One region of the Pseudoalteromonas sp. SaAl2 genome, then DNA from elsewhere that is predicted to be linked to it. Evidence: predicted binding sites of a transcription regulator. Region 1 holds the regulator's gene; the other holds the start of a gene.
What was found. Region 1 encodes sigma-54, which starts transcription at its own class of promoters, with help from an activator protein. Its sites were predicted from a motif close to GTTGGCACGNNNNTNGNNT; they were not measured.
Positions count from the first base shown of each region.

Region 2: ACU8V8_RS09630 (ferritin-like domain-containing protein) is a predicted target of sigma-54. The motif match lies at 8,891-8,909, and genes of this name have one in related genera.

Region 1 covers NZ_CM129605.1:3,028,538-3,040,042, forward strand. Annotated here, with positions in the region: gene ACU8V8_RS14300 (KpsF/GutQ family sugar-phosphate isomerase) at 1-195, shown strand, start outside; gene kdsC (3-deoxy-manno-octulosonate-8-phosphatase KdsC) at 197-748, shown strand; gene lptC (LPS export ABC transporter periplasmic protein LptC) at 745-1,299, shown strand; gene lptA (lipopolysaccharide transport periplasmic protein LptA) at 1,289-1,816, shown strand; gene lptB (LPS export ABC transporter ATP-binding protein) at 1,813-2,538, shown strand; gene ACU8V8_RS14325 (RNA polymerase factor sigma-54) at 2,607-4,103, shown strand; gene hpf (ribosome hibernation promoting factor) at 4,134-4,421, shown strand; partial or broken gene ptsN (PTS IIA-like nitrogen regulatory protein PtsN) at 4,426-4,879, shown strand; gene rapZ (RNase adapter RapZ) at 4,900-5,742, shown strand; gene ACU8V8_RS14345 (HPr family phosphocarrier protein) at 5,763-6,035, shown strand; partial or broken gene mgtE (magnesium transporter) at 6,139-7,498, shown strand; gene ACU8V8_RS14355 (YqaE/Pmp3 family membrane protein) at 7,924-8,082, opposite strand; gene ACU8V8_RS14360 (BON domain-containing protein) at 8,156-8,725, opposite strand; gene ACU8V8_RS14365 (LiaF domain-containing protein) at 9,053-9,709, shown strand; gene ACU8V8_RS14370 (VOC family protein) at 9,831-10,247, opposite strand; partial or broken gene pmbA (metalloprotease PmbA) at 10,401-11,505, opposite strand, start outside.
Region 2 covers NZ_CM129605.1:1,989,464-2,000,968, reverse strand. Annotated here, with positions in the region: gene ACU8V8_RS09670 (efflux RND transporter periplasmic adaptor subunit) at 1-456, opposite strand, end outside; gene ACU8V8_RS09665 (efflux RND transporter periplasmic adaptor subunit) at 422-832, opposite strand; gene ACU8V8_RS09660 (TetR/AcrR family transcriptional regulator) at 1,058-1,660, shown strand; gene ACU8V8_RS09655 (haloacid dehalogenase type II) at 1,724-2,488, opposite strand; gene ACU8V8_RS09650 (LysR family transcriptional regulator) at 2,656-3,555, shown strand; gene ACU8V8_RS09645 (RNA polymerase sigma factor) at 3,661-4,215, shown strand; gene ACU8V8_RS09640 (FecR family protein) at 4,212-5,288, shown strand; gene ACU8V8_RS09635 (TonB-dependent receptor plug domain-containing protein) at 5,330-8,329, shown strand; gene ACU8V8_RS09630 (ferritin-like domain-containing protein) at 8,398-8,844, opposite strand; gene ACU8V8_RS09625 (LysR family transcriptional regulator) at 9,012-9,950, opposite strand; gene aceK (bifunctional isocitrate dehydrogenase kinase/phosphatase) at 9,966-11,505, opposite strand, start outside.

The DNA of each region.
Region 1 (11,505 bases):
ATCGATATACATAGCACGCTTATTAGTGAAGTCATGACACGTTCGTGCACCACGGCAACTGCGGATATGCTTGCCGCCGAAGCGCTTAATATTATGGAACGTAAACGTATTAACGGTCTTATTGTAATTGACGAAAACCAGCACCCTATTGGTGCATTAAATATGCAAGACTTGCTCAAAGCAGGAGTGTTATAAAATGCAATTTGCTGACTTATACCAACCATTGAGCTTAGATGCTCAAACTCGCGCTAAAAGAATAAAATTACTGATCTGCGATATTGACGGGGTATTTTCTGATGGTCGAATTTACTTAGGTAATCAAGGCGAAGAATTAAAAGCATTTAATACCAAAGATGGTTTTGGCATCAAAGCACTTATCAACAGTGGTTTTGAAGTTGCTGTGATCACAGGTCGTCATTCACAGATAGTTCAGCAGCGCATGACTAGCCTAACAGTACAACATATATATCAAGGTCAAGAAAATAAGCTGCAAGCCTATCAAGAACTTAAAGATAAACTGAGCTTAACCGATGAGCAAATCGCCTATATTGGCGATGACGGCCCAGATCTCCCAGTCATGGAGCAAGTTGGCTTTGCAGTAGCGGTGAACGACGCCCACCCGTTAATCAAACGCGTATCGCATTATACCACTATGCTACCGGGTGGATTTGGCGCAGTGCGAGAACTCACTGATTTATTAATGCTAGAAAATGGCAAATCGCTGACTAGCGAAGGCACCAGCTCATGAATAGTGCGCGTTTAATATTAAGCGTATTATTTATTGGCTGTATGGTTTGGCTTTGGTATCCATACTTTAACCAAGCAAACACACAACAGCTCGTTGAAGAAGATGTTATTGCCAAGCCCGACTACACAGCAGTGGCATTAAAACAAACAGCCTTTGATGAGCAAGGTAAAATAAGCCACAAAGTGACCGCTGCTAAAATGGAACTATATCAGCAGTTAGGATTCACGTACTTTGAAGAACCTATTTTCACCTTATATAATCAAGAACAAATGTGGCAAATTAATGCAGCTGAAGCCACATTATATGAAAATAACCAGCTGGTTTTAGAAGGCAATGTGACGGCGAAAAATCTCACAGATAATGCCATGATAGATCACATTAATGCCGATAACATCCAAGTTGATATTGAACTTCAAACAATGAGTTCAGAACAACCTGTAGAGTTGGTCGGCCCTAATTTAAAAATTACTGGGCGCGGATTACAAGCCGACTTAAAAGCCGAAGTAATAGAACTAATTAACCATACGCGAACCATATATTATGACCAATAAACTAGCCAACATATTTATCATTCCAAGCTTACTCATTGCATTTTCGAGCCTTGCCCAAGATACAACACCACCGGCCGATCAGGTATCAATCAGCGCTGATAAACAACAAGCTCAGCTTAAATCTAATGTCGGTATTTTTGAAAAAAACGTTGAAATTATCCATGGTAACCGCCGAATTAAAGCAGATCGCCTCGAAGTACATAAACGTGAAGACTTAGGCGATAATAAACAGTTACTCGTGGCCACAGGCAAACCTGCATACTTTGAAGAAAAACAAACCGATGGCACTCTAATGAGCGCCAGTGCTGATGAAGTTCGTTACGATGTAGCAAAGCGCCTGTTAACTTTAATAGGTAATGCGAAAGTAACCCAAGCAGGGCAAAAAATTAACGCTAAAAGCATCACCTACGATATGGAACAGCAGCTAATAAGTGCTGAAAGAGGCGAAGACTCAAATGACCGCGTGCATACAATTTTAGTACCTGTCGATAGCAAAAAATCAAAAGGCCAGCCATGAGTACATTAAAAGCCGAGTTTTTAGCAAAAAGCTACAAGGGCCGCCAAGTTGTAAAAAGTGTTGGCTTAGAAGTTAGCGCTGGGAGTATTGTTGGTCTGCTAGGTCCTAATGGCGCAGGCAAAACCACCACTTTTTATATGATTGTTGGCTTAGTGCCCAGCGATAAAGGTAAAATTAGTATTGATGATAACGATATTACATTATTACCCATGCACAGCCGTGCTCGCTTGGGTATTGGCTACTTACCACAAGAGTCATCTATTTTTCGTAAATTGACCGTTTACCAAAACCTGATGGCGATTTTAGAAACCCGTAAAGAGCTAAATAAAACAGCCCGTGAAGAAGCCTTAGATAGCCTACTTGATGAATTTAGCATTCAACACATTCGTGATAGTCAAGGCATGGCATTGTCAGGTGGTGAACGCCGCCGTGTTGAAATTGCGCGTGCTTTAGCCGCAAATCCTAAATTTATCCTATTAGATGAGCCTTTTGCTGGTGTTGATCCCATTTCAGTGTTAGATATAAAGAAGATTATCGAGCACCTTAAAAACCGTGGCATCGGTGTACTAATAACCGACCATAATGTAAGAGAAACCCTTGATGTTTGTGAAAAAGCCTACATAGTTTCTCATGGGGAGTTAATTGCATCAGGAACTCCTGAGCATGTACTTGCCAACCAAACAGTTCGCGATGTATATCTGGGTGAGCAATTTAGGCTATAAAGCAACACTCAGCTAACTATCTGCTAAACTAAATTATGACAACACAATAAAAGGATTGTTAGAGATAAATGAGGCAATCACTCCAGCTGCGCATGGGCCAGCAACTTACAATGACACCACAACTGCAACAAGCAATTCGCTTATTGCAGTTAAGTACATTGGATCTCCAGCAAGAAATTCAAGAAGCACTCGACAGCAATCCATTACTTGAGGTCGAAGAGCAAGAGTTTGGTGATGAAACGGCTGGCAAAAATGAACAAAAACAAGACACTGACGATGTCACAGTAAGTGCCTCAGCCGATGAAACACCCAGCGAATACGAACAAGAAAGCAGCGAAGCACTTAATAAAGACACAGTAAGTGATGACATGGCTATGGATGTGACCTGGGATGAGTACATGAGTGCTGCTCCTGCCAGCTCATCAGGCCCGATGCCTGAAGATGAATCTATTTATCAAGGTGCTTCAACCGAAACCTTGCATGAATATATTATGTGGCAGTTACAGCTCACCCCATTTAGTCCGACCGACGAGGCGATCGCTATTGCCATTGTCGAAGCTATCGACGAGTCAGGTATTTTAACTCTAAGTTGTGAAGACATTGCAGAGAGCCTAAATAAAGATAATAACGAAGAAGAAATTGAGCTTGATGAAGTGCAAGCCGTTTTAAAACGTATTCAACTGTTTGACCCAATTGGTATTGGTGCACGCAGCTTGCAAGAATGTTTATGTATTCAACTAAATCAATTTGACCCCGCAACTCCTTGGATTAGCGAGACAAAAATGATTTTAACTGAACACATCGATTTATTGGCCAGTCGTGACTATCGCACTTTGATGAAAAAGACTAAGCTTAAGGAAGATGAACTTAAAGAAGTGATGACACTCATCCACAGTCTAAACCCAAAGCCTGCGGATAGCATCGTACGTGAAGAGTCTGAATACGTTATTCCAGATGTCTCAGTAAAGAAAATTAAAGGCCGTTGGGTTGTTGAGTTAAACCCCGATAGCATGCCTAAAATTAGAGTAAACAGCCAATATGCAGCTATGTCTCGCTCGGTTAAATCGAGTAGCGACAGCCAATTTATTCGCTCCCACTTGCAAGAAGCAAAGTGGTTTATAAAAAGTTTAGAAAGCCGTAATGACACATTACTTAAAGTAACCAACTGTATCGTTCAACAGCAACAAGGGTTCTTTGAGCATGGCCCTGAAGCAATGCGCCCTATGGTATTAAACGATGTTGCTGAAATGGTAGAGATGCATGAATCAACCATCTCACGTGTTACCACGCAAAAGTACATGCACACCCCAAGAGGGATTTTTGAGTTAAAGTATTTTTTCTCAAGCCATGTGAGCACTGAAAACGGTGGTGAATGTTCATCTACAGCGATCCGCGCATTAATTAGAAAATTAATTAGCGCAGAAAACTCAGCGAAACCATTGAGTGATAGCAAAATTGCAGATATATTGGCAGAGCAAGGTATCAAAGTAGCTAGACGTACAATTGCAAAATATCGCGAGTCACTGGCTATTCCACCGTCGAATCAAAGAAAGAGTTTGATTTAAGGCGTAAAAAAACAAAGAAGGAAAATGCTTATGCAACTGAATTTAACTGGTCGTCACGTAGAAATTACCGATTCACTTAGAGACTATGTACACAATAAGTTTGCAAAGCTTGAAAGGCACTTTGATCATATAAACAACGTGCACGTCATTTTAGACGTAGAAAAGCTAAGCCAAAAAGCAGAAGCCACAATACACCTCAGTGGTGCTGATTTATTTGCTTCAACCGAACATCAAGACATGTACGCTGCGATTGACGCCCTAATAGATAAACTAGACCGTCAAGTTATCAAACACAAAGAGAAGCACGCTCGACACTAATATTATGAAACTAAGTTCACTTACTTGTAAGGACTGCAGTAAAGCTGCGGTCCTTTTTAATAGCAAAAAACGAATTTTAGAATTTATTAGCCAGTTGGCTCATGAACAACTCCCTCACCTTTCAGAACAAGAAATTCTTAACTCGTTACTTAATCGAGAAAAATTAGGTAGCACAGGTATTGGCCGTGGAATTGCTATTCCTCACGGTAGAATAACGGGTGTTGATACTCCATTAGCACTGATACTAGTGAGCGAAACGCCCATTAACTTTGATGCGATTGATAACCGTCCTGTAGATATATTTGTGGCACTCATCGTACCTGATGGTGACAGCCAACTTCATTTAAAGACCTTGGCCACAATTGCTGATAAACTTAACGATAAAGATTTTTTGTAAACAATTACGTAGCGCTAAATCTGACCACGACTTATACCAAGTTATTGTCGAGCTGTCTTAGGAAAGTGAAGGAGTCATTACATGGAGTTAATTATCATCAGTGGGCGTTCAGGTTCTGGTAAATCTGTTGCCCTTCGCGTATTAGAAGATCTAGGTTATTATTGTGTTGATAATATTCCTGTGAACTTGCTGCCTTCACTCGTACGAAGCGTTTCTGATAACTATGATAAAACAGCAGTTAGTATTGATGTGCGCAATCTGCCAAAAGAACAAGAAGAGTTTAATGACATTCTTGAGTATTTACCTGGCTTTGCAAACCCAACTTTATTTTATTTAGACAGTGACGACCAAACGCTGATCAAACGCTTTTCTGAAACTCGCCGTTTGCACCCTTTATCGTTAGATTCTCTGCCCCTTGATTTAGCCATCAAACAAGAAAAAGTATTGCTTGATGTATTGATCACTCGTGCTGATTTTATTCTTGATACAACAGAGTTGAGCGTTCACCAATTAGCAGAATCAATTCGTGAGAAGATTTTAGGTAAAAAAGATAAAAAGTTAATTATCACTTTTGAATCTTTTGGTTTTAAGCACGGTATCCCTAAAGAAGCTGATTACGTATTTGATGCCCGATTTTTACCAAACCCACACTGGGAGCCTGAGCTAAAGCCACTTACAGGCCTAGATCAACCAGTAAAAGACTATTTAGCTAGCCACAGCATAGTACAAAAGTTTACTTGGCAGATTCAGACCTTTGTACAAACTTGGCTGCCTCACTTAGAGCGTAATAACCGCAGCTATCTAACTATTGCTATTGGTTGTACCGGCGGGCAACACCGCTCTGTCTACTTGGCGCAAACTATAGGTGAAAGTTTTGCAATGAGTCATAGCAATGTAAAAATCCGTCATCGTGAACAAGAATAATATCTGCTATAGGCTTTGATATGCATTTAGAAGACACTTTTTTAATCAAAAATAAATTAGGATTACATGCACGAGCTGCCAGCGTTTTAGCTCAGCTCGCGCTGAAGTTTGACGCGACTATTACCTTATATCAAGACGATAAACAAGCTGCTGGTGACAGCGTTTTAGCTTTAATGCTACTTGAAAGCAGCCAAGGTAAAGAAGTTAAAGTAGTCTGTGAAGGGCCAGACGCCAAGCCGGCATTAGCGGCAATAGGTGAGCTAATCGAACAGCGCTTTCATGAGCATGAATAGCGCACTTTTTTTAAAATTGCGTTAAACTAAATAACGATAGGAAAGCAAAAAATTCTAGCTTACTATCACCCTACCCAATAAAATTTGTAACCTAAGGACGCCAATGCCTGAAGCTTTTGAACAAGATTACCCACTACAACAACTAAAACAAGTGACCAAGTCACTCAATAGTGGTCAATTTGTTCAAGTTAGGCGAATGTTGGCAAAAACAGCTCCTTGTGACACAGCATTATTACTCGAATCTTCCCCGCACAAGATCCGTAAACTACTCTGGCAATTAGTTGATCCTGATGTACAAGGTGATGTCTTAGAGGAGCTTTCTGAAGACGTACGATTAGGTATCATCGCGCAAATGGAGCCAGAGCATATAGCTGCGGCGACAGAAGACATGAGTCATGATGACTTAGGGGAGGTTTTAAGAAGTCTACCTGATACCGTCTACCAAGACGTAGTTGGGGCCATGGATAGCCAAGATAGAGAGCGTGCAACACAAGCTCTCTCTTATCAAGAGCGCTCTGCTGGTGCTCTTATGAATACGGATACGGTGACTATTCGTCCTGACGTTACAATTGATGTGGTGCTTCGATATTTACGCCTACGCGGAGAGTTACCTGAAGGTACCGATGACTTATACGTTGTAGATAAACACAATTGTTTTCTCGGTGCTATGTCACTCACAACGCTTTTAACTAACCCGCCAGACAAAATCATTCGCAACTTAATGGATGAAGACTGCGAATCAATTTCAATCGCCATGGATGAAAGCGAAGTTGCCCAACTATTCGAGCGACACAATTGGATATCGGCACCCGTCGTTGATGATAATGACCATTTGCTTGGCCGTATCACAATCGATGACATTGTAGATGTAATCCGTGAAGATGCTGAACACAGCTTGTTAAGCTTAGCCGGTCTTGATGATGAAGAAGATACCTTCGCTCCCATATTAAAAAGTTCGAAGAAGCGTTCTGTGTGGTTAGGTGTAAACTTATTAACAGCTCTTCTGGCCGCTATCGTAGCGAGTTTTTTCGAAAATACCTTGGCCATATTGCCAATCCTTGCGGTACTTAACGGCATAGTGCCTTCAATGGGTGGCGTTGCAGGTAGCCAAACTTTAACTTTAGTGATCCGCGGTATTGCTGTGGGTCACATCAATCAAACAAACCAACGCTTTTTAATGTTAAAAGAGCTCGCAATTGGTGCAATAAACGGTATGGTTTGGTCTATCTTAATAGCCGGTGTTGTTGCTATTTGGCAATGGGATTTTTAAACTGGGTGGCGTTTTAGCGTTTGCTATGTTTATGAATTTGGTTGCTGCAGGTATTGCGGGTGCTAGTATTCCATTACTACTTAAAAAAATGAAAATTGATCCTGCACTCGCAGGCAGTGTTGTATTAACAACAATCACAGATATTGTTGGTATATTCGCCTTTTTAGGTACTGCGACTTGGTTACTTATTTAGGTTCAAGGTTCTTTTTAATTAAATCGTTTTAAGAAGTATTCATAAGTGCATGCTCTCATTAGATAAGCATGCACTTATGATTTGATAGTTACCATCCTAGTAATCTCCTTATTTATCCATGTGAAACCACAATATTATCCGCTAATTTATCCTAAAACTACTGATACAACAGCTAACCATATAGTTTGTTCTTCCTTGCACTAATCCATAGTGATACATTCAATCCTTGTCACTTATCCATCGTGCTACATTCAATCCTTGTCACATCCATCGTGCTACATTCAATCCTTGCTCATGAATCCATAAATTGCTTCCACTGCTTAGCTGTCCATAAAGCCGTTGCACATTCAGCTTTTCTTTGCTGAGAGTCCTTTTGTACATGTTCCATAGTTCCTCCTTGTAAGACTTGCATTGCAAAGACTTAATTAACGTCTGGCGATTATGTAAATCGCATGAATTAAACCAGGAATATACCCTAGTAATGTTAACAAAATATTAATCCAAAACTGTGCCCCTAAACCAACTTGTAAAAAAACACCAAGTGGTGGGATCAACACTGATAAGATAATTCGTATTAAATCCATTGTTATCGCTCCTTGCCAATTTGTTAAAATGCATAAGAAAGCCCAGCCTAGCTGGGCATTTCATAATAAGTAATTATTCAGCAACAACAGTTAGCTCATCAACTACATTGCGAACATCTTCAGCATTTTTAGCAATTTTCATCGCTAGTTGTTTTTCAGCTTCTGACTCAACAGTACCTTTAAGTGTAACTACACCTTTATCAGTATCTACGTCGATATCTGTACCGCCAACTTCTGAATTAAATAAGAAGCGTGTCGTGATCACAGTACTAATTTTTGCGTCTGTCAAATCGCTTTCAGTGTCATCAACATCAGATTTCATACGTTTGTGATCGGTATCAACATTTTTAACGACAGTCAGTTCGTTATCAACATCATTTACACCATCAAGGCTTAATACAAGCTCTTCAGCAAGCTCTTTATCTAAGTCGCTTTCGACTTTACCGGTTAGCACAACCTTGCCATTTTTTACGTCAGTGTTAATGTCAAAGTTGTTAAGATTAGTGTTCATTAAAAGAACTGTTTCCGCCTTACCATCAATCCAAGCATCTTTACTTTCATTTTCCCAGCTGCTTGCTTGTGCACCCATAGCTGTTGTACCAAGAACTAAAGCCGCAATCATAGATTTGTTAAATGTTTTCATAATCTTTCTCCTTTTGATTAAAGACACTTAGGTTAATGCGAACATCAAGCCAACTTTTAATTTTATTTAAATCAAAGACTTATGGTGAGGTGGTATTTTATAGCGATATTCACTTGGTAATAATTTACAAACAATTCGGTAATTTGTTCTGCTTGTGTCAGATTTACCATTTAGTCGTTGTTTTTATTAATCTGTCGTTAATATTACTATTAAAAAATTGAGAGTGGGAAATAAGCAACTGAATTTTAATAAGTTAATTATTGGCCTGAGCTTTGCTTTAGTTATCGAAGTAGAAAAATAATACAGCCATTATATAGGGATACCATCATGACAGTTAAAATAGAAGATCGCCCAATCGAACAAGTACGCGAACAAGTTATTGATCAATTAATCTATAACTACAGTCATGGGATTATATCTGCAGAAGCATTCGAACGTCGCTTAGACCAAGCAATGGCCGCAACAGATAACTTAGTATTAATGGAGCTAGTAAGTGATTTAGATTTAAAAGCTGATACTAGTTACCAAAATGAAAAGCGTGCACAGTTTAGTCCTCACTATAGTAACCAAAGCCAAGACGAAGCATTACACTTAAGGAGTATATTAGGTTCCAATGAACGTAGTGGCCAATGGGTCGTACCCAAAGAAATTCATATAACGAATCTATTGGGTTCGATTGAATTAGATTTTACCGATGCAATATTTCAACACCAGCACATTACTTTACACGTTAACTGTTTATTAGGTAGCGATGAGATATACGTGCCAGAACATGTGAATGTGGTGTCTAAAATATTTAGTGTTGTTGGCAGTGTTGAAAACAAATCTGTATCGCTTAACAAACTTCATGGCCCTACTATAACTATAGAAGGTAAAGTGATTCTCGGTTCAGTAGAGATCAAAGTAAAACGTACCATTAAAGAAAAGTTTATCTCCTTTGCCAATAGCCTAAAAACCAGCTGGAAAGATATGAATAAATCTTAAAGCATGCTGCTAGGTTGGGTTTATGGTTTAAACCCCGTGCCCAACGTTTCGGCGCTAAAGCGCTCTCCTACATGGCAATATAACGTAGGAACTCGCTTCAGCCTTGATTAATAGTGTTGAATCAAAAATCATTATTACGCTCTTTGGGTATGTCACTGAGGTACTCAACAAACTCAACTTCAAAACCGGCAGGGTCAATAAAATACACATTTTTACGAAAAGGGTTTTCTGCGCCTGCTTTATCAATACTGTAGCCCGCAAGCTCTAAACGATTAATAACAGCTGCGATGTCATTTGTAACATATGCAAAGTGTGCCAAGCCGACCTGGTGGCCAGTTAAGTCTCGATTTCTTTGCTCTCCATTATCACTTAATGCTAAGTAGTGATAATCGTCGCCAAAATGCAGCCATTGTCGTGGTTTCCCATGCCAAGCACTTTTACCCTGACTTCTGATATACCAATGTGGAAATGCTGCTTTATAAAAGTGCAGCATTGCGTCAACGTCATCAACAACTAAATTTACGTGCTCTAAATACATAATAAAATTCCTTTATTTAAGTAGTTAAAGCTAGCTTAAAACCTAAAGTTAAGTTGAGGTAAAGTGTTTTTATAAATGAAAGGTATTAGGCTCTAGGAACTAGGTTTTAGGCCCTAGAACCTAGTCATGTAGTTTATAGCCTTTAACTTACGGCTAGCTTCCCGCTACTTGCATTTCTTCAATCAGCACTGAGCCTGTTTGAATCCCGCCACGGCGTTCTATATCGCCACCTAAGCCAACAATTGCTTTAAACATATCTTGCAGCTTGCCTGCTATGGTAATTTCACTCACAGGGTATTGTACTTCACCATTTTCAACCCAAAAACCTGCCGCGCCACGTGAGTAATCGCCAGTTACAGTATTTACGCCTTGCCCCATTAATTCTGTCACTAATAAACCTGTGCCCATGGTTTTTAGTAACTGTGCTAAGTCTTGGTGAGTTTGCTCAACAAGCCAATTATGAATACCACCGGCATGACCTGTCGGCGTCATATTCATTTTTCGAGCTGCGTAGCTGGCTAATAGATAAGTTTGTAATTCACCGCCTTGAATAATTTCACGGTCAATGGTCTTCACCCCTTCACTATCAAAAGGTGTCGATGCGAGCCCCTTTAAAAGGTGAGGACGCTCAGAAATATTAACAACATCACTAAATACTTGCGTACCTAGGCTGTCCATTAAAAAGCTCGATTTACGATACAAAGCACCGCCACCAATTGCAGATACTAAATGGCCAAATAATGAATTAGCAATATCAGCACGAAAGATAACTGGCACTTTCATCGTGCCCAATTTTTGGCTATTTAATTTAGCTAACGTTTCACTTGCGGCCTCAAGCCCTACTGCTGCAGCATCTTTCAAACCACTTTGTTCACGAGACAGGGTATACGCTGAATCACGCTGCATTTGCTCGCCATCTTTACCAATAACCATAGTACTGATGCTATGTCGCGTACGCGGGTAACCAGCAATTAAACCGTGGCTGTTACCATACACGCGCAGGCCTTGGTGAGATGAAAAACTCGCTCCGTCTGAATTAACAATGCGCTCATCGGCATTAAGCGCAGCTTGCTCTGCACTATGACAAAGCTCAATACCCTGCTCTGGACTAACATCCCAAGGATGATATAAATCGAGATCGAGCGGTGCAAACTCTAATAGTTCCTTATCTGCCACCCCGTTATGCGGATCATCAGAAGTAAACTTGGCAATATCGATGGCTTTTTCAACTACAGTGCGCAAAGTTTTCGGGTTTAGG
Region 2 (11,505 bases), 1.0 Mb from region 1:
TAATTCACTGGTGCCGGTATTTGGGTTGATGCGTACATCAGAAAAGTTTACTTCACCAGTGTGACCATAGAGTGAACCATCTTGCAGTTTGAGAGAGGTTTTCCATTGACCATTTTTAGGCAGAGTGAGTGAGCCGTTAGCCATATCTTGGCGCATTTGTAATTGTTCGCGCTCAGAAATACCAAAACGTAAACGTATTGGATCTAGCTGGGTAATTTGCGTTAACAATAAATCAGGGCCAGAGACATAAGTGCCCTCTGAAACAAATTCACGGCCCACAACCCCTGCAACGGGCGCTTTGACTTGGGCATATTCTAGATTTAACTTTGCTTCGTTTAGCGCTACTTTAGCAGCAGCTAAATTGGTTTGTGCAATATCTTGTGTTGAGCTGGCATTATCGTAATCACGTTGTGAAACCGATTTATCTGCACGCAGCTTTGCTAACCTTTTTAACATCGCGCTGTGCTTGAATAAGCGATGCGTTCGCGCCGTCAAGCGCCGCTTGCGCACGTTCAACGGCCAATTGATAAGGTTCTAGGTTGATTGTAAATAAAGACTGATCTTTTTTTACCGTTTGGCCTTCATCAAAGTTACGTGATTCTAATATACCAGTTACCCGCGCTCTTATTTCAACTTCTTTAGAGCCAGATAGAGTCGCAGGTAACTCAATAGTAAACGGGGCATCTTCTGTTTTAGCTAACACAGTAGCGACAGAAGCAGGATGCATAGCGGCTTGTTGTGCTTTAGGTGCTTCACTACATCCTTGAAGAAAGAGCGAGGCTGAGGTAAATAAAAATAATGATAACTTCGATAGTGCGAAAGGCTGACGCATGGTTACTCCACAGTTCCAATTGTATAAGTATAGGTTTAAGCAAATTTAAGCTGATTGAGTATGGTTTGTTGCGCGTTTTATAACCATGTCATTTAAAGGTAATGAATGATATTCAGCTTAAGTAAACGCAAGTGTATACCCAAATTTAAAATAGGTATACACTTGCGTTTACTTTTTTCTACATTAATGTGGTAGATTAGGGGGTGATTAATATCGGGGGGCGATGTGGAATCAAGTAATAGTAAACAAAATGATGTGTTGTGTGCCGCGATTCAAGAGTTTGCGCAATATGGGTTACTTGGCACAACAATGGAAACCATTGCTAAGCAAGCTAATGTTTCAAAGCGCACCTTATATAAACATTACCCGAATAAAAATGCGCTGTTTGACGAGGTGGTTGCATTATTATTAGAGCGTTTTTCACAATTACATAAATATCAATACCAACCTGATATTGATATTTATGAGCAATTAAAAGAGTTAGCTAAGGTATGCTTGTCACTTGGCAATGATGAGAACTACTTAACCTTGTCGCGTATTGTGATTATTGAATCGATGCGAGATAAAAAACAGGCCGCACGATTAGAAGAAAAGTTTTTAGACTGTGAGAAGGGACTACTTACGTGGTTTGAACAGGCTCATCAAGCGGGCGTATTAAATGATGTGCCAGCAGATATTGCGGCTTCATTTTTCTACGGTGGATTAAAAAATATGGGCTATTGGGAGCAAGTTATAATGTGGAAACCCGCATTAGATGAAGCGAGCTTAGAGCAATTAATAGATTTGACTTCACGGTTTTTTGTGAGCGGAATAAAATTGCAAAAATAAAAAGAGGTGGAACTTATCCATTAGTTCAACCTCAGGGTATTGATCCATTTTAGTACAATCTAGTTACTTTAGAAGAGTGACTAACTCGGTTAAATCTTTCACATTGTAATCAGGTTTTTGTGCGAGTGGGTATAAGGCTTTACCTGGGCGCGCAATAAATGCCGTTTGTAGGCCTGCCGCTTTTGCACCAGCAACATCCCAGCCATGGGCTGCGACCATTAACGCATCTTCTGCTTTTACATTCAGTTGTTTTAATGCCCACTCATAGGCACGTAAATCAGGTTTGTATATCTTAATATCTTCAATACTGTATCTGGCTTCAAAGTAATCAGTTAAACCTGCACTTTCAAACTGCGCTTTTACGCCATTATTTGATGAATTAGTTAAGCTCACTAATTTGTAACCACTGTCTTTTAATGCTTGTAAGCCTGCTTTAACATCTGGGTGTGCTGGTAGGCTTAATAATGGTGTAACAATCGCGGCTTTAGCTTGTTCGGCACTAATTTTAATATCATTGTTTTGTGCCACCATTAATAATGATGCAACCCCAATTTTGCCAAAATCCTGATAGTCGCCGATGGCTGTGCTCACTAAAGAGTGGTGTAACATGGTTGAAAACCAAAGCGGAAGTAAATCTTCTCGTCCGCCTAATGCCGCACCAATTGACTCGCGCATTGAATCCAGATCGAGTAATGTTTCATTAACGTCAAAAATAATAACTTTTGGTTTGTGCTGTACAGATTCAGCTGCCATTACATTTCCTCCGAACAATTGACCTAACAGTACTAACGATAAACTTAGCTTTGTTAGCGTTTTAAAAATAGCCATATACTTTAATGCCCTTGTATTTACTGTTAGGGGGTTAAAATTGAGCGCTGTGGGCTCCAATTACCCCCATTTATTATCTATGAAACAGTATAGTGTTTGGTTTTTTTAAATAAACATTGCAAAACCGAATGCTACATTCGAAAATATTAAATGAAATAGGGGAAGCTATGTACAGTGTGAGCGATCTAGAAACATTTATTGCAATAATAGAGAATAAAGGCGTGCTTGCAGCGGCAAGCGCACAAGGGTTATCTCCAGCCACTGTTAGCCATCGATTAGCTAAATTAGAGCGAGAGTTAGCAACCGTTTTAGTTTTTAGAGATAGTCGGCGAATACGGCTATCACCGGCTGGTGAGGTGTTTTATCAGCGTGTTGGTACGATCCTTGAGGCATTACATGATGCCGAATACAGTATTGGTGCACGTGGTTCATCGGTGAGTGGGTTACTTAGAGTGACAATGCCTCCTTGGGTGTTTTCAAAGTTCGTGATGCCCAAACTGATTGCGTTTGAGCAGCAATACCCTGATTTGCAATTAGACTTTTCGATTTCAGATAACTTTGTCAATGTTGTCGATGATGCACAAGATATTGCTATCAGGGTGGGCAAGCTGAATGACTCTGCCTTGCTATCACGAAAAATAGTTAACAATCAACGTGTTTTATGTGTGGCACCTAGTTATGTAGAAAAATACGGTATGCCAACATCTTTTGAGCAACTGCAGCAACACTTTTGGGTGTGTTTACCGTGGCAGCGACAACTCAAACTAAACAATGGCGCTGGCAAAGTTGTCAACTTTAATGCTAAAACGCGTTTCACTATTTCTAATTCAGATAATATGACTCAAGCTGCGATAGCGGGGCATGGGATTGCGATAAAATCAAAATTAGCTATTAAAGATGAATTAGACACAGGCGTATTACTTGAGGTTTTGCCTGGTATCTTAGCTGATGGTGATGCACCAGTGTGGTTTTTAAAGCCACAAAATAGTTTAACAACTCGAAAAACAGAGGTTTTTTATGAGTTTATGAAGTCATTATTTTTAAATACTAATTCAAATAATGGCTAAGGATAAAAATAGTAACCCTAAAATAACGACGATTTAACAATTTGCCTTGTAATTAATGCTAAAACTCGTAACCTAAGCTTAATAATTGTAATAGTGAGTCATAATGTGGCACAAAGTAAAGTAACGACAACATTCGTTGAACTGTCTGCTCAAATAAGACGTTTTGTATCACGTATTGTATTACCTGATGATGTAGAAGATATCGTTCAAGAAACCTTCGTTAAAAGCTATGAAGCTGACTTGAAACAAGATATTAAATATACTCATAGTTATATGCTAAAAACGGCGAAAAATTTAGCCTTAAATCATGTTGCTAAGTGGGATAATAAACATAGTGACTCACTTGATACAGGAGATGATTATCACCAACATCTAAAATCGATGCAGCTTGAAGATGAAGTAACATCAAAAGAGCGATTTTTACTTTTTTGCCGCGCGACAGAGCAACTCAGTCAGCCAGTACGAAAATGCTTTATATTAAAAAAAGTATATGGTTTGAGCCAAAAAGAAATCGCAAAGCAAATGAACTTAAGTGAAAGTACGGTCGAGAAACATATAGCAAAAGGGCTGCTAAAATCTATGCAGTATATGCAGCAACAAGAGCAAGTATCCTCAGGCACTGAGCAAGCAAATGTCACTACCAGGAGGGTGGGTAAATGAGCAATATTCATCAATTTTCGTCAAAAGACGTTATTCAGGCGCAAGCAAGCCGATGGATCAGCGCTATGGATCGCGGCTTATCGGAGCCAGAAAGAGAGCAATTTCAACTGTGGGTGCAGCAAAGCAAGACACATCAAGATGCGGTTTTTGAACTTGCACAGTTATGGGATGAGTTGAGTGTTCTCAATGAGTTAAGCAGTTTGTTTCCGAATAAACAGGTACCTTCTAAAAATTCAATTTCAAATACGCGTTTTACCATAGCTGCAAGTATTTTTGCTGTTATGCTGATGGCGACGTTTATGTTTGCAGGCTTCAATTTTTATCCCAGTTCAGTGCAGGATCAAGCCAAGTACAGCAAAATATACCGTACTAAAGTGGGTGAGCAGGCAACCTACGTTTTACCAGATAGCACCATAGTGCAATTAAACACCAATAGCTTATTGGAAGTGGCTTATACCCAAGGGCGAAGACAGCTCATTTTAAGTCGTGGTGAAGGGCGCTTCAATGTCGCTAAAGATGCATCACGGCCTTTTAGCGTCATGGCGGGTGACAAATCGTTCACTGCGTTGGGTACTGTGTTTAATGTTCAGCGTAACGACTCATCTGATTTAGAGCTGGTGGTTACTGAAGGTAAAGTGATGATCACTGATCCAAGTGTGGCGGTAAATGCGGATGATTTTGTTAGATTGCAACAGGCTAATAATGAGACTGAGCAAGTGAGGAAAATTAACGCGAGTATTGTTATCTCTGGAGAAAAAGCGCTCATAAAAGAAAGTATTACCAAACCGATAAAACAGTTATCAATGGATGATGTACAGCGCGATTTAGCATGGCAGCATGGCATGTTAATTTTTAATGGTGAGCCGCTAAGTGAAGCATTGCAAGAGGTTAGCCGTTACACTGCGACACGGTTTGAGTTAAAAGACCCTTCATTAGCATCGCTTAAAGTCGCTGGGGTCTTCAAAGCGGGTGATATCATCGGCTTACTTGATAGCCTGCAAGCAAATTTAGCGATAGAGCATGAGCGGTTAGGTGAGCATATTGTTAGCCTAACACAAGGCGATCATAGTTAAGTTGGTGGGTTAAACTCTGACTAAAAACATGAAAAGTAGCAATGCTGAAAACAAAAAGTAAAAAAATAATAAATAAAAAGTCAAAGGCATGTAGAGGATTATTCATTCTCAACTGTTTGTATAAGTTGCGTAGTAACCAAACGTATCCATTATGTGGGTTGATTGCATTGGCGCCTTTAGTTTGTAGCCTGAATGTACAAGCTAATGCCGTTGAATCACAGATGGTGCAATTTGATATTAAAGCGCAACGAGCAGACCTCGCACTGATTGAATTTGCAAAACAAACTGAACAAACCGTGGTTTTTTCATTTGAGTTAGCAAAGCAATATCAAGCTCAATCGGTGTTTGGTTATTACACTCAGTTGGATGCACTCAATACGATGTTGCAGAATACTGAACTCGATGCGGTTGTTGATCAAAATGGTTTACTGAGCGTAAAACTCAAACAAATCAATAGGAATGATAACAACATGACAAAGCTTTCTGGGGTCAGTGCAGCCGTTTTACCACTTTTAATGGCAACAAACAGCCAAGCCGTTAATGCGCAAGAGCAAGCGGCACAAGAAAACATAGAAAAAATAGCTATCGTTGGTAGCCGTGTAGCTGGGCGTTCGGTCGAAGATTTACCTGTTCCTGTTGATATTTTAAGTGCAGAAGCGCTGGAAAATACGGGACAGACAGAAGTTGGCCGGATGTTACAATCAATAGCTCCTTCATTTAACTTTTCTAGCTCATCAATCAGTGATGGTACAGATGCACTTCGGCCCGCAACATTACGTGGTTTAGGCCCAGATCAAACGCTGGTACTTATCAATGGTAAGCGTCGCCACCAAGCCAGCATCATTCATATCAATACATCTGTAGGGCGTGGTACAGCGGGCACCGACATGAATGCTATTCCTGCTGCATCAATTAAACGCATTGAGGTATTACGTGATGGTGCAGCGGCACAGTATGGCTCAGATGCCATTGCCGGTGTTATTAATATTGTACTTAAAGATGCTGAAGAAGGCGGGAAAGCGGCAATTAACTATGGTCAATACTCAGAAGGGGATGGTGAAACAGTTAATATCGATTTCAATAAAGGCTTTGCTCTGGGTGATGATGGTTATTTAAATACCACGATTAATTATCGCGATCGTGCGCCGACTAATCGCGCTGGCCTACATGGTTCTTGTCAGTTTTATGGTTGTGAAGAACTAAGCGATGGTACTTTACTCGCTTCAGACCCTCGTGAGCTAACAGCCCCTCGTGATACTTTCAGAATTGGTGATGCTGACTCACAACAGTTTGCTTTAACCGTAAATACTGGTTATGAATTAGCTGGTGGCGAGCTTTATGGTTTTATCACTTATTCAACCAGAGATAATGAGTCCGCTGCGTTTTTCCGTCATAATGCCAATGCAGATGGTAACCCAGTTTTACAAGATGGTGATGCTGTTATCCCGATGGGTTTCTTGCCAAAAATTAACACCACGATAGACGACATTTCATATAACTTTGGTTTTAAGAAAGAGTTTGATAATGATTCAAGCCTTGACCTTTCATACACCTATGGTGAAAACAGTATCGACTACACCACAAGTGATACGATTAATGGCTCATATGCTAATTTATTACGCTACGAGCAAGGGCTAAGTGCTGATGATATTCGCGCAACTATTCCTCGCGAGTCTTATGCTTATGGCATGGAGCTTTCTTTGCAAACCCTAAACTTGGACTACACAAAAGATTATGATGATTTTTCATTAGCCATGGGGGCAGAGCTGCGAACTGATGAATATCGCATTTTAGAAGGCAGCGAATATGCATACCGAGATTACGATACCAATAATGGCGTTAATATTTACGATGGCCTAAGTGGTGGTGTCGGCAGCGAAAACGCTGCGGGCGGCACGCAAGGTTTTGGTGGTTCTTCTCCTGAATCGTCAGTAGATGAATCTCGAGATGTTATTTCGTTCTATGTTGATGCTGAAACTTACGTGATTGATGATGTGATTATTTCTGGGGCGTTGCGTTACGACAACTATAAAGGTTTTGGTGACACGGTAAACTTTAAACTGGCCGGTAATTGGTCTGTTACTGATGATGTTTCATTACGTGGTGCGGTTAGCACGGGCTTTAGAGCACCTTCTATGCAGCAGCTGTATTTTAATAATATTAGTACGCAATTTGTTGTGGGCCCTAACGGTGATTTAATCGCAGAAGAAGTGGGTACATTTAGAAATGACAGTACCCTTGCACAAAGCATTGGCATTCCAAAACTTAAAGAAGAAAAATCAGAAAACCTCAGTTTAGGTATTGTTTATAACGTAACAGATAACATTAATGTCACTATCGATTATTACTCAATTGACATTGATGATCGCATTGTGATCAGTAACCGTTTAGGTAAAGGTTTATCATCAACACTTGATGCTGCCCTTGTGAGTTCTGGTGCTGGCGCTGGCCAGTTTTTCTTAAACGGTGCAGACACTGAAACACAAGGTGTGGATTTTGTTGCTACGTGGAACACAGAAGGCCTTGGTGGCACACTTGATTTCACCTTAGCAGCTAACTTCACTGAGACTGATGTAGTTGATTTATTTACCCCTGCAGGCAGCGGCCTTGAAACAATCCCAGTAGAAGACGTATTTTCAGCTCAAGAAACATCCATTATAGAAGAGTGGCAACCACAAGATAGGGTCAATTTAAGCGCGCTTTACCGCTTAGAAGATTGGACAGTGAATTTATCTCTGAACCGCTATGGTGAATACACTGTGGAAGATGGTGGCCGCCAAACCTATGGGGCAGAAGTGCTTACAGATGTAAAAATAAATTACTATGTTACCGATAACTTGTCGTTAAATATTGGTGCAAATAACTTATTTGATGTCTACCCAGACAAAAATACCATTGGTAACTCACGATCTGGCACCATTGTAGACGCGTCTGGCAATACAATTGTTAGTTCAACAGGTGTGTTTGAATATTCACGTCGTTCTGCGCCATTTGGCTTTAACGGTGCTTATTACTATTTAGGTGCCGAATACCGTTTCTAAATAACTTCTCCTACGTTATTTAACTTTTGAAGGGCCGTAAGGCCCTTGTTTTGATTTAATGAAATGTATTAGTGCTTTTGTTGCATGCGGCTCATTTCTGTATGGCAGCTTTGCATTGTCAATAACACTTTAGATAATGCCGCTTCACAGTCATGTGGCTGTGGCTTTTTCATAGCGGCTTTAATTTCTTCTAGCGTTTTATCTTCAACTTCTTCAAGCTCTTTAACGTAAGTTTGATCGTTGTCTGAGCTGAACTTAGTGATTAAAGACGTATAAGCACGGCGTGCTTCGACAGCAAATGATGAGCCATCTTCGCGCTCACCTTTTTCATTGATAGCATAGGGTTGTAAGCTTTCAACACTTACTTTTCGGGCATCTATCATACGTTGAAAAAGTGCACCAATTGCAGGATCTTCAACTTTATTTTGAGCTTTTTCATAAAATTCAATGCCGCTGTTCATTACTTGGATAATGTCAGTGATATGATTTGCGTCTTGTCCTTGATGGGTATTCATAATAATGACCTCTTTAAGTTAACTGAATTTAAATGTCACTTACTTAAAGCAAGGCCTGTTCCATCTGGTTTTAGTTTTTAACACCATGATTTAAAATAACTTATATTAAACATGTGTTCTACTTACTCACTGGTTTCGCAAATTTTACAAGCTATTATGTAATTGTTTTACTTTAACTCATTTGCCACTTCAGCTATTTTCTGTCTGAGCCAAATATGACTGGCATCACGGTGAAGCAATGGACTCCATATCATATCTAACTCAAAAGGAGGGATGGGGAAAGGTGGCTCAAGAATTGTTAAACCAGGATCGTCTACATATATATTGGCGGCCTTTGACGGCAGTGTAGCAACTAAGTTTTGTTCTTTGGCTAAATGAATTGCAACGTGATAGTTACGGGTAAATGTGGCAATGTTTCTATGTTTGCCAAAGTGGGCAAGGGCTTCATCAACCCAGCCAAGCTTTTGCACATCTTTAGGATCCATACCTACACCGACCCCAAAACCGGTTTTACTTACCCAAATGTGGCGTGCTTTTAAATAACTATCAAGGCTGAAATTTTCAATGATTGGGTTATCAGTTTTTACTAAGCAGCAAAAGCTGTCTTTCCATATGCGTTTATGATGAAAAGACTGGGGTAGGTTTTCAAAGCGATTGATGGCCATATCAACTTTACCATTTTCAACATCGTGGAAGGTAACATCACTGGGTGTGAGTATATCTAAGGTGGTGTCTGGGGCTTCTTCATGTAATTTACTTAGTAAACGTGGGGCGAGTGTGCTAGCTGCATAGTCACTGGCCATAATTCTAAACACGCGCTTACTCTGACTCGCTTCAAACTCTCTATTAGGTGCGAGGGTTTCCTCTAGCGTCATTAAAATCCCACGGATCACAGGCTGTAACTCAATAGCGCGCTCTGTCGGGACCATGCCATCACTGGTACGTACTAAAATAGGATCATTAAATAAATTACGCAGCCGTTTTAGGCCATTACTCATTGCTGGTTGAGTGATACTTAGTTGGTTTGCTGCACGTGTAACGTTGCATTCACGTAGAAGCGTGTCTAAATATACCAGTAAATTTAAATCTATCTTGCTGATGTTCATTGTGTGTCCTTGCGTTTACCAGTGCTGGATAAAACGTTGTGTGTTCGGATATGGATAAATATGGCTCACTACACCATCTTTAATATTCTTTTGAGCCTGCTGCCAGTAACCTACATCCAAAAGCTCTGGATGTGCCTGCATAAAAATAGCTTTATAACGCGGGTTTGGCATTACAAATGTACATAACTGCTCAGGAAATACATCTTGTGGTGCTACAGAGTAGCTTTGCTCATCAGTTAAGTAGTCATCATAACTTTTTGCTTTAGGCAGTGTCCGAAAGTTCATGTCTGTTAGGTATTGCACTTCATCGTAGTCATAAAAAATAATGCGATTATGATTACTAACCCCAAAGTTTTTAAGCAACATGTCACCAGGGAAGATATTCACCGCAATCATTTCTTTAAGCGCTTGTCCATATTCATTGATTGCTGTTACCGCTTCTTCGTTAGTAGCTGATTCTAAAAATAAATTCAGCGGGGTCATACGACGCTCTATATATAAGTGCTTTATAATGACTAAATCACCTTCGATAACCATTGACTCACCAATAGTGTTTTTAAGCTGTAGGAGTAAGTTATCGTCAAAACGGGATAAAGGAAATACGACGTTCGAATACTCTATGGTATCAGCCATACGACCGACTCGGTCATGACTTTTAACAAGCTGGTAGCGTTTTAGTACGGTGTTTCTGCCAAATGGTTTGCTCTCGCCAAATTTATCTTTAATAACTTTAAATACATAGCCAAATGAAGGAAGGGTAAATACCATCATTACCATACCAGGGGTTCCTGGCGCTATAACAAAGTCATCATTCGAGCGGGCAAGGTGAGCCAAAAACTCTCGATAAAATTCTGTTTTACCTTGCTTGTGAAATCCAATTGCGTTGTAAAGCTCAGCTAATGTTTTATTTGGCATTAACTGATTTAAAAAGCGCACCAATGCCGAAGGGGCATGTGTTTCGACCATAAAGTATGCACGAGCAAAGCCAAAAATAACCCGCATTTGTGAGGAGTTAGTAAGTAGTGCATCTAGATAGAGGCCTTCCTCTTTATGATGTAATACTGGAATGATAAAGGGTTGTATACCACTGCTTGAAACAACACGGCCGACAATATAAGCCGCCTTGTTGCGATAAAAAGGAGTTTGCAATATATCAAAACGCATTTGCCATGCGCTGTGGTGGGTATCCGGTGCTTGATTATAAAATGCTTTTACGAGTAGGCGAATATCACGTTCTAAGTTTACAAAAGGGGCTTTAAAATCAAATTGGTTTATTATTTTACGGATTGTGGGCTTTAACCCATCAACAACAGGAAAGAAACTTCTATATTCAGCTTCGAGCGGCAAAGCAGGGGCATTAGCGAGTGAGGTTTCAACAAAAATAAAATCATTATTAAAATACCGTCGATGAAACAGCCTACAAAAAACGGAGTTATAGAATGTTTCAGCAAGTTCAGCCTGAGGGTGGAATTGTAAAAACTGTTGATAATGTCGCTTACTTTCAAGCCAGAGTTCTTCATCTAATTGATTCGCTAAGGCAAGATGAGCTTCTTTT